Regions from separate parts of the Xenorhabdus sp. XBWT genome, predicted to be linked through region 2. Evidence: predicted binding sites of a transcription regulator. Region 2 holds the regulator's gene; each other region holds the start of a gene.
The links. Region 2 encodes Fur, which represses iron uptake genes when iron is present. Its sites were predicted from a motif close to ATAATAATGAGAACNACTATCAA; they were not measured.
Positions count from the first base shown of each region.

Region 1 (4,273 bases), 1.2 Mb from region 2:
TTACCAATTAAAGAGTAGTTGACATACTATGATTTACCAAATTTTTACTCCTATAAGGTAATGATTGCTCTCCTTTACAACAATGGAATCAACTAAGCATTTACTTTTTATCGTTTGATTGATCACATAAAGCTAATGCTGCTTTCTGAAATGGCTCAATACTCATCTTTTCAGCTGGTTGTTCAGGATTGTCTAAGAGGATCGTTTCTAGTGATGTTGCAATAACTTTATTAGATTTCATCAGTTGCGTTGCCCGATCATTCAATGGGTATTGCATCAATGTACTAGGATTTATAACAAACAATGCCCCACCCGAACGACAATCAAGCATAACTTCTTCACGGGTGAATGCCCATTGTTTACCAAATTGTAGTTTACTGACAGTTTGTATCGGGGCAGCAATCCCCTGAAAAGAAAGAAGAAAAAAAGGCAGAGCCCACAATACTCGTTTCATTACCATTCCCCCTGATAAACACATGCTGTAATTTTATCGCTAATTCATCTGTTTATATATCCAGATTTACATCAATCATCCAAGAATCACGCAGGAGGTTGTGTTGCAAAAACAGCCACACATAATAGTGCTGATGTTCCTAAGATAATTTCCAGCCAACTATTGATTATTAATAGCTGGTAACACCTTTGCTGCCTCAATTTAGGAACTAACATGTAGCGGTTGAACAGTGCTAAAAGTACCATACCAGCGACCAGTACTATCTTCAGCCATAATATGGATTGATATTCAGAAAGGGCACGACTGAAAGTCGGCCATCCGGGAATTAAGATAACACTACTCACAATTCCTGTTATTATCACCAGAAAAACAGCGAAATGCCCATAAAAGGAAAACTTCCTCATCGCCGCGATGCTTTCCGAATATAAGCTAATTTCCGAATATTGATCAGCAGCGATATTCTCACTATTATCTGCATTTCCTGCGCTTGTCTTGTCTGCATATGCACCATCGCGGTATTGATTTGATTCTGATGCCTTTTTAATACGAAAAAACTGTAGACACAGTAAAAACGGCCATAATCCACCAAACCAATAACCCGCACTCAGCAAATGAACAATCTGATTAGCTTGCAGTAGTAACCCTAAATGACCTTCATGCATAGCTGCATGGCCGATAAAAGCATGGCTGGATAATAAAATGACTGAACAACCCAGCAACAAGAGATTTTTGATTCTGGCATCGGAGAAGAACAACGCCCCAGCAGCAAGTATTGCAACCAATAGCTGCCATTTCCAAACCTGCCCAAAAGAGGTATTCAATACAGCCAACCAAATTTCAGGCATATAAACATCTTGCCAGCCATCTCCCATCAGCCCAGCTTGAACGATAAACCAGACGATTGAAGTTATTAAAACCAACACAGTGCTGATTAAAATAACAACTTTTAACCACTCCCTCATCAGCGTTGAAAAATGGCCTGAAACAAGCATCACCGTGAATAAGCTAAGGCCAAACATCAGCATGACAACGACAAAATGAGAGAAACGGCAAAATAGGTACAGAGCTTCTAAAGAGATCATTATTTTACAGTAAAGTTGTAAACACCTTTAGTTTTATGACCATCGACAGAAAGTACACTCCAGTCAACTCTATATTCTCCGGAGGTAAGTTTACCTTCAACTGGCAGAATTAATTTAGTTTTGGTTTCAGGATCAAGTTCCAGCTTACCGGTTTTAACCTCTGCCTTTTCTGGACCAATTAATTTTATCTTACTGAATCCAAGTTCAATACGCTCTGAAAAACTTAGGGTTATAGCTTGTGGAACGGCTTCAACAGTTGTGTTTTCTGCAGGAATCTGATCTTTCAAATGTGCATGAGCCAAAGCCTGTTGACAGGACATACCGACAAACAGAACCACAAGAGTAGATAATTTGGCCCAGAATGAACGGATGTTAAGAATAGACATATAGATAACCCTTTAATATGTACATGAATTTTTATAGTTACACGAAGGGATTCTATATCAAAAAATCGCTTTAATCTGCGATCATTGATGAACAATGTCTTGACCTGTGAAGCACTACGCAAAAATGGGGACAAAAAATGAAAAGAACCGTAATTTTTGCTTCAACGATACACGTAAAACAAGAATTACGGTTAAAAAACAGTGCTAATTAACTTAATTGACTATTCATCAGGCATGTGCCGGTGCCATAGATAAACTTTTCAGATCTTTATCAAGTAAGAACAACGCCTTGCCGCCTTCTCCCACCATATCCAATTTATCCAGAATAGATTTGAACAGTTTTTCTTCTTCATGCTGTTCAGCGACATACCATTGCAAGAAATTAAACGTAGAATAATCCTGAGTCATCATCGCTACATGAGCAAGTTTATTAATCTCTTCTGTGATCAATTTTTCATGTTCATAAGTTTGATTGAACACATCAGAAATAGAGTTAAACTCAACAGGAGGAGCTTGAATAGCTCCCAGAACAGGCATTGAACCAGTATCACCCAAATAATCAAACAAACGCTGCATATGCTGCATTTCTTCCTGAGAATGAGTTTTTAAAAATGCCGCTGCACCTTCATAACCTTTGTCACTGCACCATGCACTCATTTGCAGATATAAATTTGCAGAGTAAAATTCCAAGTTTAATTGCTCATTCAATTTTTTGATCATTTCTTGTTTTAACATCAGCCAACCCTCCTAATAGTTCATTAAACTCAGGCTATTATGCCAATTAAAAACATATAAGACAAAAATAAAATAATAATATTTAATTAATTGATAATTAAGGTTTTTATTAAATTAATTAACAAGAATAAATCTCATTAAATATAAGAAAATAAGAATCAATTTTATTTATTTAACTCCCCATTAAAAAATCCTTTTAATAAAAATGAGAATTGATATTATTTATATTTACCAGATGTTTTTTTAAACTTTTTTAAATCACTTGCTAAACAAAAAAGAGTTGATTAATTTTCTACTTTGAGAAGTAAGTTTTCAGAGAGGCCATAAATGGGACATAATTTAGCCGAGCTACCTAAAAATGAGATGGATAAGGTCAATGTTGATTTAGCAGCATCCGGTGTTGCTTTTAAAGAACGCTATAACATGCCTGTCATTCCTGATACTGTAGAGCAATCACAACCACCACATTTGCGAGAATATTTCCGGCAGCGCTTGCAACACTATCGCCAGCAATCACGATTTATGTCGCGCTTACCTTATGAACCCAGAAGCCGCTGAGGGAATATGGAAAAGATAACCACCACCCAATGGTGGTTATCTCAGCTATTTTCCAACAAATTTGTCCGTTGCCTTAATTAACTGATGTAAAATACCCGCTTCATCGAAAGAATGGCCTGCACCTTCCACAACATGCAATTCAGCCTCTGGCCACGCCTTTGCCAGATCCCACGCATTCTGTACCAGACATGCCATATCATAGCGACCATGTATAATAACGGCAGGGATATGTCTGATAACGTCAATATGATCCAATAATTGCTGAGTTTCATCCATAAAACCGTTATTGATAAAGTAATGATTTTCTATGCGGGCAAATGCTAAAGCAAATTTATCTTCTACAAATGAATCCGCATTATCAGAAGGTAGTAACGTTACCGTTTCACCTTCCCAAAGACTCCATAAACGTGCAGCTTCCAGCTGTACTTGTAGGTCATCACTTGTCAGCCGTTTGTTATAAGCCGAGATCACATCTTTGCGTTCTTCTTCAGAGAGGATAGATAGTGTACGTTCCCATTTCTCTGGAAAAAAATGAGAAGCCCCTTCCTGATAATACCAATGTAACTCTTGTGGCCGAAGCAGGAAGATCCCCCTTAACACTAATTCAGATACACGCTCAGGATGTTTTTCAGCATAAACCAAAGAAAGTGTCGAACCCCAGGAGCCACCAAAAACCAACCACTTTTCAACACCCATTAGATTACGCAACCGCTCAATATCATCTACCAGATGCCAAGTCGTATTATTCTCCAGACTAGCATGAGGTTTAGATTGTCCACAGCCACGCTGATCGAACAACATAATATGATAACGTTCAGGATCGAATAATTGCCGATGATAACTTGAAATACCACCGCCGGGGCCACCATGAATGAATATCGCAGGCTTACCTTTTGGATTACCACATAATTCCCAATAAATCTGGTGCCCATCCTCTGTATCTAAATACCCTGTTTGATACGCATCATAAGCAGGATAAAGTTTCCATTGTTCCGTCATAAGGCCCTCTCACAGTTTAAACAAAACGGGATACTTCCTAGTATCCCGTACATATTTAA
Region 1 covers NZ_CM180990.1:2,497,586-2,501,858, forward strand. Annotated here, with positions in the region: gene AC5JQI_RS10980 (YebY family protein) at 101-454, opposite strand; gene AC5JQI_RS10985 (CopD family protein) at 541-1,536, opposite strand; gene copC (copper homeostasis periplasmic binding protein CopC) at 1,536-1,922, opposite strand; gene ftnA (non-heme ferritin) at 2,151-2,657, opposite strand; gene AC5JQI_RS11000 (DNA polymerase III subunit theta) at 2,985-3,215, shown strand; gene pip (prolyl aminopeptidase) at 3,261-4,214, opposite strand.
Region 1: ftnA (non-heme ferritin) is a predicted target of Fur. The motif match lies at 2,857-2,879, and genes of this name have one in related genera.

Region 2 (4,273 bases):
CCGGCTCATGCCCGTGCCGCTGTTGTATCAATGGAAGCGCGTTATAAGAGGTTAATGGCACAGGGTAAAGAACAAGAAGCCAGTGAATATCGTTTGCTTGATCCGACTGATACCTCAAACACCACATCCGTACAGTTTTACGATCGCCGGAGTTACCTTAATCCGTGCATGGATTCCTCCAAGAAATTTATCGATAAGGTAATAAGCGAAATTGTTGCCATGCATAAAGAAGCCGGATTGCCGTTAACTACATGGCACTTTGGTGGGGATGAAGCAAAAAATATTCGTTTGGGCGCAGGGTATCAGGATAAAGACGGTCCAATTGTGCCGGGAAAAGGGATTATTAACAAAAAAATCGAAGACAAACCGTGGGCTAAATCCAAGGCTTGCCAGAAGATGATAGCGAAGGGTGTGATTAAAGATGTTGATGAACTCGCCAGCTACTTTGCCATTGAAGTCAGTAAGATCGTCAATACTCACGGTATTGACACAATGCAGGCATGGCAGGACGGCTTGAAGCACGCCAAATCAGCCAAAGACTTCGCCACTAAACATATTGCGGTAAACTTCTGGGATACCCTCTACTGGGGGGGCTATGATTCGGTGAATGACTGGGCAAATAAAGGTTATCGGGTCGTTGTTTCCAATCCTGATTATGTCTATGTCGATATGCCGTATGAAGTTAATCCGAAAGAGCGTGGTTATTATTGGGCAACTCGGTTTAATGATGAGGAGAAAATTTTCAGCTTTGCTCCGAATAACCTGCCACAAAATGCAGAAACATCGGTAGATCGCGACGGCAATAACTTCAATGCCCACAGCAATAAACGCTGGCAGGGTGCTTATGGAATGTCAGGGCAATTGTGGAGTGAAACAGTACGAACGGATGAACAGATGGAATATATGATTTATCCGCGTTTACTGCCGTTGGCGGAACGGGCATGGCATCGAGCGGGTTGGGAGTTGGATTATCAGCAGGGAAGAGAATTTAAAGGCGGAATAACGCGTTATGTCGATATGGCTGAGTTTCATCATGACTGGGTACGTTTTGCCAATCTGATAGGGCAGAATGAACTGGCTAAATTGGATAAGGCCAATGTTTCGTACCGTTTGCCTGTGCCGGGTGGCAGAATTGTTGGGGGAGTCTTTGAAGCCAATATTGCATTTCCGGGTGTTGTTATCCAGTATTCATTGGATGATGGCAAAACATGGCAGGTTTACGATGACAGGCAGCGCCCCTATGTCACTGATAATGTGAAAATTCGCTCAGTCAGTACCGATGGGAAACGTTTTAGCCGGATAGAAGAAGTAAAATTTTAACGCATAAAGCGAACTGCCGATTAGCTTAGCTAATCGGCAATTGCTATTCAAACTAAATGAAATACCAAAAGCAAATTACATCATTACTTCTCTATTACATTTACTTTTTATGAATTTTCATCATGCAGAGCGCTATCTTTGCGACAATCACCAACAGCACAGTGACCGTATAAATAAAGGCTATGGTTTGAAAGCTTAATTTTATAACGGTCAGCAATGATTTTCTGACGTTCTTCGATAAACTCGTCATTAAATTCAATGACTTTACCGCAATCAAGGCAAATCAGATGGTCATGGTGATGTTGCTGAGTGAGTTCAAAAACCGATTTACCACCTTCAAAATTGTGGCGAGTGACAATGCCGGCATCATCGAACTGGTTCAACACGCGATAGACAGTGGCGAGGCCAATCTCTTCACCGATATCAATCAGTTTTTTGTAGAGATCCTCCGCACTGACATGATGGCATTCTGGGTCCTGTAGCACTTCCAGAATTTTTAGTCGTGGAAGTGTTACTTTAAGTCCAGCATTTTTCAATGCTTTATTGTTGTCGGTCATGCGGATTCAGTCCTGTAACTTGAGTTAAGTGAAATTATGATACTTAGGTGTATCGTGAGGGAATCATAATTCTGTTTCACGTTGCTGATTATAGGCATGGATATTCAAAATGAAAACCATGCCAGACCTGATATCATGACACATTATGCAAGAATAATCCTGCGGGAAAGGGAAACTTATGCCCCCAAAATCTCTGATAGACTCATTTCGGTCTTGATTTTCTGCACCCAAGCTTCAACTCGTTCATCAGTCAATTCTGGCTGACGATCTTCATCAATGGCCAGACCGATAAAGTGATTGTCATCGGCCATGCCTTTAGAGGCTTCAAAGTGATATCCTTCGGTCGGCCAGTGGCCTACGATAATGGCGCCATTAGGCTCAATAATATCGCGAATGGTGCCCATAGCATCACAGAAATACTCTGCATAATCTTCCTGATCACCACAGCCGAACAGAGCAACAAGTTTTCCTTCAAAGTTGATCTCTTCCAATGTCGGGAAAAAATCATCCCAATCACATTGAGCTTCACCATAATACCAAGTTGGGATGCCAAGCAGCAGAATATCAAAGGATTCAATGTCTTCTTTGCTGCTTTTGGCAATATCGCGGACTTCAGCAACATCAGCACCGCCCAATTTTTCTTGGATCATCTTGGCGATGTTCTCTGTGTTGCCTGTATCGCTGCCGAAGAATATACCTATTATTGCCATAAAATGGGTTAACCTCTTGTTTTATATGTGCATTAAGCCTATGCACATTGCGCTGAAATCAGCAGGAAAAATGTTAGTTTTAATAAAATGAAAAGCGTTATTTTGACCAAACATCCATGACAAATCTGTCAGATTTGTGTGGTGATAGCGTTTCATTGCTGTTGAGTAAAATCAGTTAATCGGCAAGGTGATTTTTTTCTGCCAGTTGAGCTAACAGCATCTGTTCAATCAGCTCACTGCGACTAATATTGCGCTGTTTTGCCAGATGATTCAGTGCATAGACAGCATCTTCGTTGAGCTTGAGTTCTACTCGACGCAGTCCTTTGACTTTATCCCGTCGCAACTGATTACGTTTATTGATCCTAAGCTGCTCATCTCTGGACAGCGGATTTGTTTTAGGTCGCCCTGGCCTGCGTTCATCTGCGAACAAATCCAGTGTGGTGCGATCAGTTTGTTCTTTTGCCATAAATTCAATTGATAAAGGGCGTGTACCAATAATATAGCGGGCAATAATACCTTAGCTGGACGCGTGTCGCTACTGGTTGATGGGGGAGATTGTTAGAATCAACATTTATGATGTAAGCATTTTTCGTATCATGCGGGTAAGAAAATCAAATCATTTATTAGTGTTGCTAATTATTTGCAAAGTGCAAAATTAGTTGGCAGAAAAAAACTTAATGGTGATATTTCTGGCGATACTCTTTTGGTGTCAGCCCATTGTAACGTTTAAATAATTCCCTGAAATAACGGGTATCTTCATAACCCACTTCATGGCTGATCTCTTCAATGGTTTTTTGGGATTTTTCCAGCCAGAGTTTTGCCTGTGACAAACGGATCTGCTGGATATACTGGATTGGTGTTTTTCCTGTGGCGATTTTGAAGCGGCGTTTCATTTGCCGCTCACAAAGATGGATCTTATTGGCTAAATCAGTGACGGATAAAATTTCAGAAGGAAAAGCATGCATCCAGTCTTGCAGTTTGTGGATCAATACATCGTCATGTTGGCGATATGGCGTAAAATTGACGGAATCTGACGATAATTCGCTGTCATTTTCACCTAACAGAAATTTTGCACATTGATCTCTGGCATATTGTCCATAAATTAACTCCACAATATTTAACATACAACTACCACCGCCGTAAGCGTTCGAGATACAAAAACGGTGATTGTCACGAATGACCTTTTTATCACTATAAAGCGGAATATGAGGAAACAACGTTTTGAATTCAGAGGCAAAATGAGGGTGAATGGTTGCACTTGCCTGCAATAATCCTGCTTTTGCCAGCATGAAAGTGCCTGAACATATTGAAACGATGGGAATGTGTTTTTTATCCATAGTCCTGAGCCATTCCATGATTTCCTGTGAACAATGCCGTGGTTCCCATTCAGGAAAACCCAATGAACCGATCAGAATGATATCGGGTTTCAGATCCTTTAAGTGGAGAGAATTGGGAAGAGGGGGGTAAAGAATACGGTGGGGAGAACTGTCGGTATCATTACGGAAGGAAGTATAATCAGCCACCATAAATAGACTATTGGTGTCATTTATTTGTGGGTTTGCAGGGGAAATAATGTTGACATGGGGAATAGCGCCGCCAATGGTGTTGGCGGCAATGGTCAGTATTTCAATCGGCATGGCAACCGATGTAACAGATGTGTGAGAAAAAACCAATGCAGTGATAGCG
Region 2 covers NZ_CM180990.1:1,346,019-1,350,291, forward strand. Annotated here, with positions in the region: gene AC5JQI_RS06110 (beta-N-acetylhexosaminidase) at 1-1,320, shown strand, start outside; gene fur (ferric iron uptake transcriptional regulator) at 1,428-1,877, opposite strand; gene fldA (flavodoxin FldA) at 2,054-2,587, opposite strand; gene ybfE (LexA regulated protein) at 2,763-3,053, opposite strand; gene AC5JQI_RS06130 (GlxA family transcriptional regulator) at 3,262-4,273, opposite strand, start outside.

Region 3 (4,273 bases), 1.5 Mb from region 2:
GCAGTAGGTTGTCGGTTAATTGTGCAGCGTATTGTTGCCCCAAGTTCCATGCCGGCTCACTGACCCGATTACTTTTCAGGCTGAACAGATAAGCTTGAATTACTTCTGTATTGTTGGGAAACCGTTCATAGGCAGCAGAAAGTATTTGCATGGCATCCCATGTGCGCCCGGCAGCTTGATCAACATAAGCCATCAAACGGTAATTGGTGGCGTTGGGATGATGTGTCAGTAAATTTTTTGCCAGGCAGCGGGCTTCTTTGTCTTGTTTGGCATCAGCCAGCGTCATGATAAGGCCGGCTTTTATGTCGCTGTTTTGTTTTTCGAAAGATAGGGCTGTCCGCCACAGTTGAATTGCTTGTGGCCATTGGCGCTTATTGCGATAAGCTCGTGCAACCGCAGTGATCCCTCTGGCTGGGATAGCCATTGTACGATAACGTTGCCAAAGGGAAATGATTTCATCGTTATGTCCAGCCCAGCCCGCCACTTGCAACCAATCGGCAATTTGTGAAGAAGAAAGATAGTACTGTTTTTCTTCCTGACGAATATATTCAAGCATGGGATCAGTATTACCACTTCTGGCTTGTTGAATTAATGCATCATAATCTGCTTGTGCGACTTCTGTTGTTATTAAACAACCTAGTGATATAAATAACGATAACAGTTTATACCGATATCTATGATAGTCTATCGGCCTGAAATAAAGATATGGCACGGTACCCCCTTTTTTATACTGCTTATTGGTTTTAAAAGCAGTAAAGCCAGACGGAGCGATATTTAATTTAGATTAAGAAAAATTTTAATTTATTAATTTTAGAAGAGGCAGAATAATACGTACTGTGTGAATTTATATCAATGGGGAATTTTCGGAAAATAACGAGACATATTTGGTTAATGTATATCACTATATTTATTAGTGATAATTACAATGAATTACATTGATATAATTAACTGAAAATAATTGATTTAAATCATGCTGTTATATTCTATTAATTGTAAATTATGAAATATCGAAAAAATAAATAACAACAATTTACCTGATTTCAATAAAAACACCCAGGCTAAGTGTGAATGTTTTTTATTGCCATTATATAGCAATCTTAATTAAGCGTTTTTATTAATCTGTTTATCCATGCCCTTATCTGGTTTTTATTATCTCCCAGTGAATATTACTTTTTGATGAAGTTTCCATTTAAAACAAATAAATAATATTAAATTTATTTGTTTTGCTTTGATTTTTAAATCTGGTTCATTCGTCATGTGATTACTGCATTATGAAATTACATTCTGTATTTATAGACGCTGTTTAATGAGTGATCCCGCCGTCTTTCAAGTTGCAGCTTTGTTGGTTGTACTTACTCGCCCCAGATTGTCGGTATTCGTTTTTTTGCTGTCGCAGTGCAACTTGGAACTGATTAGGTCTATAGTTTTTATTTGCGGCTTGCGGGAGTATTGAGGGCTAACAAAAACCTTATAAATGATAAGTACTTTCATAATTTTTTGGCATTCGTATAATTCAGTTTTTTATCACATTGTTAATGGGGAAAGATGTGAATCAAATTGCCAATATCATCGCTGATGTATGCGAATTTCTTAGTACCGAAAATGTTAGCGAACTTGGCATCCAATCGTTCTCTTTCCTATTGCCAACTGGCAATGGTATCCATTGGCTGGAATGGTTATCTGTCCAGCCTCATTACCCACAATTTTACTGGCTGCATAGAGATGGTCATGAAGAGGTTGTCGCTTGTGGGCAAATCCGTCAATTTAGCAATATTGCCGAAGCTGAGACGTTTCTACAGAGGCATAGTCAATTTCCACAAATACGCCTGTGGGGGTTGAATGCGTGGGATAAAGTAGATTTTCACTATTTTTATGATAAAAACTCAGGGCAGGATAAGCAGGAAGACACCGCTGACAAAGAAAGTTATCTATTTCTGCCGAGATTAGAATTGCGCCATCATCAGAGTGAAAATCGTTTATATATCAATATCGACGGAAAATCGGATATTGAAAATGCCTGTCAGTTTCTTCGTCAGCTTCTCCCTCATCAGCCTTTTTATCCGTTACAGACAGCCGTGTTAGAGGCAAAGCATATGCCTGAATATGGGCAATGGAATATTTTGCTTAGACAGGCGTTGGATGCGATTACTCAAAATAAAATGGAAAAGGTTGTCATCGCGCGAAAAACGGAACTAACGCTCAACTCTCCTTTGCGGGCAGCGCAGTTCATGGCAGTCAGCCGTGGAGTAAACCACCGCTGTTATCACTTCATGCTTGTGTTTAATCCCAACCATGCGTTTCTTGCTTCGACACCAGAGCGGCTTTATTACCGAAATCAATTGCAATTTTATACTGAAGCATTGGCTGGCACAGTTGCAAATTCTGAAGATGATCAGAAAGCGACTGAATTGGCGCAATGGCTGTTGGGAGATAAAAAAAATCAGCATGAAAACCTGATTGTTGTCGATGATATTTGTCAGCGTTTGCAAGGTGGGGTGACTTCGGTGGATATTGCTTTACCTGATGTGATTCGTTTGAGAAAAGTTCAGCATTTGCGCAGGCATATTAGCGGGGTATTGAATCAGGTATGTGATAGTGATTGTTTGCGTCGTTTACAACCAACGGCTGCGGTTGCGGGTTTGCCTCGTGAGGCGGCACGACAATTTTTGGCAGAAAATGAACCTTTCAATCGTGATTGGTATGCTGGATCCGCGGGTTACTTATGTTTGGAGCAAAGTGAGTTTGCAGTTTCGTTGCGTTGCGCACATATTCATGACAATTTGCTGTCGTTGTATGCAGGAGCAGGAATTGTTGCGGGTTCAGATCCAGAACAAGAATGGATTGAAATAGAAAATAAGGCTGCGGGATTGCGTACATTACTGGTTAGTAGAGTTGGTGAGTGAATCATCTCTCTTCGTTTTAAAGTTGCTGCTTTGTTGGCTACGCTCACTTACCCCAGTCACATAGTTTGCTATGTTTCCGGGGATTAGCTCCTTTGTCGCTGTACTGCATCTTGAAATTCATCAGGTATAAAATCAGGATAAATTATTTATCTATGGTTATTATCACTATAAGTTTAATTTATAATGGATAATATAAACTTGTATATTTTATTCTCATCAAAAAACTAATTGATAGATTTTTAATCTAGGGAGCCGTTAAATTATTCTTACAGAATTACTTCATTTAACTCTATCTAATTGAATTAAAATGACAAATGAATATAAAATAGATTTGCATCACATTGATAATATACAAATAATAAATTATCACTCATGTTAAAGAAAATCATAGTCAATATTTATGGAATGATAATAATCATTAGTTTGCTAATTATATATTATTTTTATAATTTCTTAATTTTTAGCACGATATCTATTGATTTCACCTATACATAATGTCATTTAGTAAACATACAGGAAGATTGAAGAATAAAATTCTAAATATGACAATTAATTGGATCATTATATTGATCTATGTGAGTTATTCGCTATTATTATTTTGCCTTATCTGAAATTTGCGACCGACCCCACTATAGGCCACATAGCGGGGACGTAAGCTTGCTTTATTTAGATGAAAAGACAACCACTGTAGATGCGCGAGGTGTAGTGCTGAAACGGTCTATCAAACAAGTGAACTTATTTCCTTATCGTCTGTAATTCAGCCGAAGGAATGTTTTTGTATATTGACTAATGGGGTTTAATTTAATGAAATCTAAGCTGTTTATTCCTTCTTTATTTATATCTTCTTTATTTGCTGCAACAGCAAATGCTGGGGATGGGGTAGTTAAATTTACGGGAGAAGTAATACAGAATGCTTGTAAGGTTCATAGCGACTCTGTTGATCAAATTGTTAATATGGGAGTTGTTAGTGCAGATGCATTTAAGCATGTAAATGATACGGCTGCACCAACAAAATTTCATATCAAATTGATTGATTGTCCGACAGAGATGAAAGAAAAAAGTATTTCTATCAAATTTGACGGACCTGGTGATAGCTATAATAGAGATCTCTTGTCGCTGTCTAAAGATAATAATTCCGCTGCTGGCGTTGCTATTGGTATTTATGAAGCAGATACTAATACCCGTATTCCGGTAGCAGGGGATTCTGAATATAGCTCATTTAATGGAAGTGCTGATCAAGAATTAAGATTTGTTGCTAAGTATGTTGCCACAAAAGATAAGGTGAGTCCCGGCGCTGCTAATGCAGTCACTAATTTTACCGTAGTTTATAATTAACATTTCGACATTTTTTATACCACACTAATATATTT
Region 3 covers NZ_CM180990.1:2,883,670-2,887,942, forward strand. Annotated here, with positions in the region: gene pgaA (poly-beta-1,6 N-acetyl-D-glucosamine export porin PgaA) at 1-712, opposite strand, end outside; gene AC5JQI_RS12530 (isochorismate synthase) at 1,548-2,903, shown strand; gene AC5JQI_RS12535 (fimbrial protein) at 3,708-4,238, shown strand.
Region 3: AC5JQI_RS12530 (isochorismate synthase) is a predicted target of Fur. The motif match lies at 1,469-1,491, and genes of this name have one in related genera.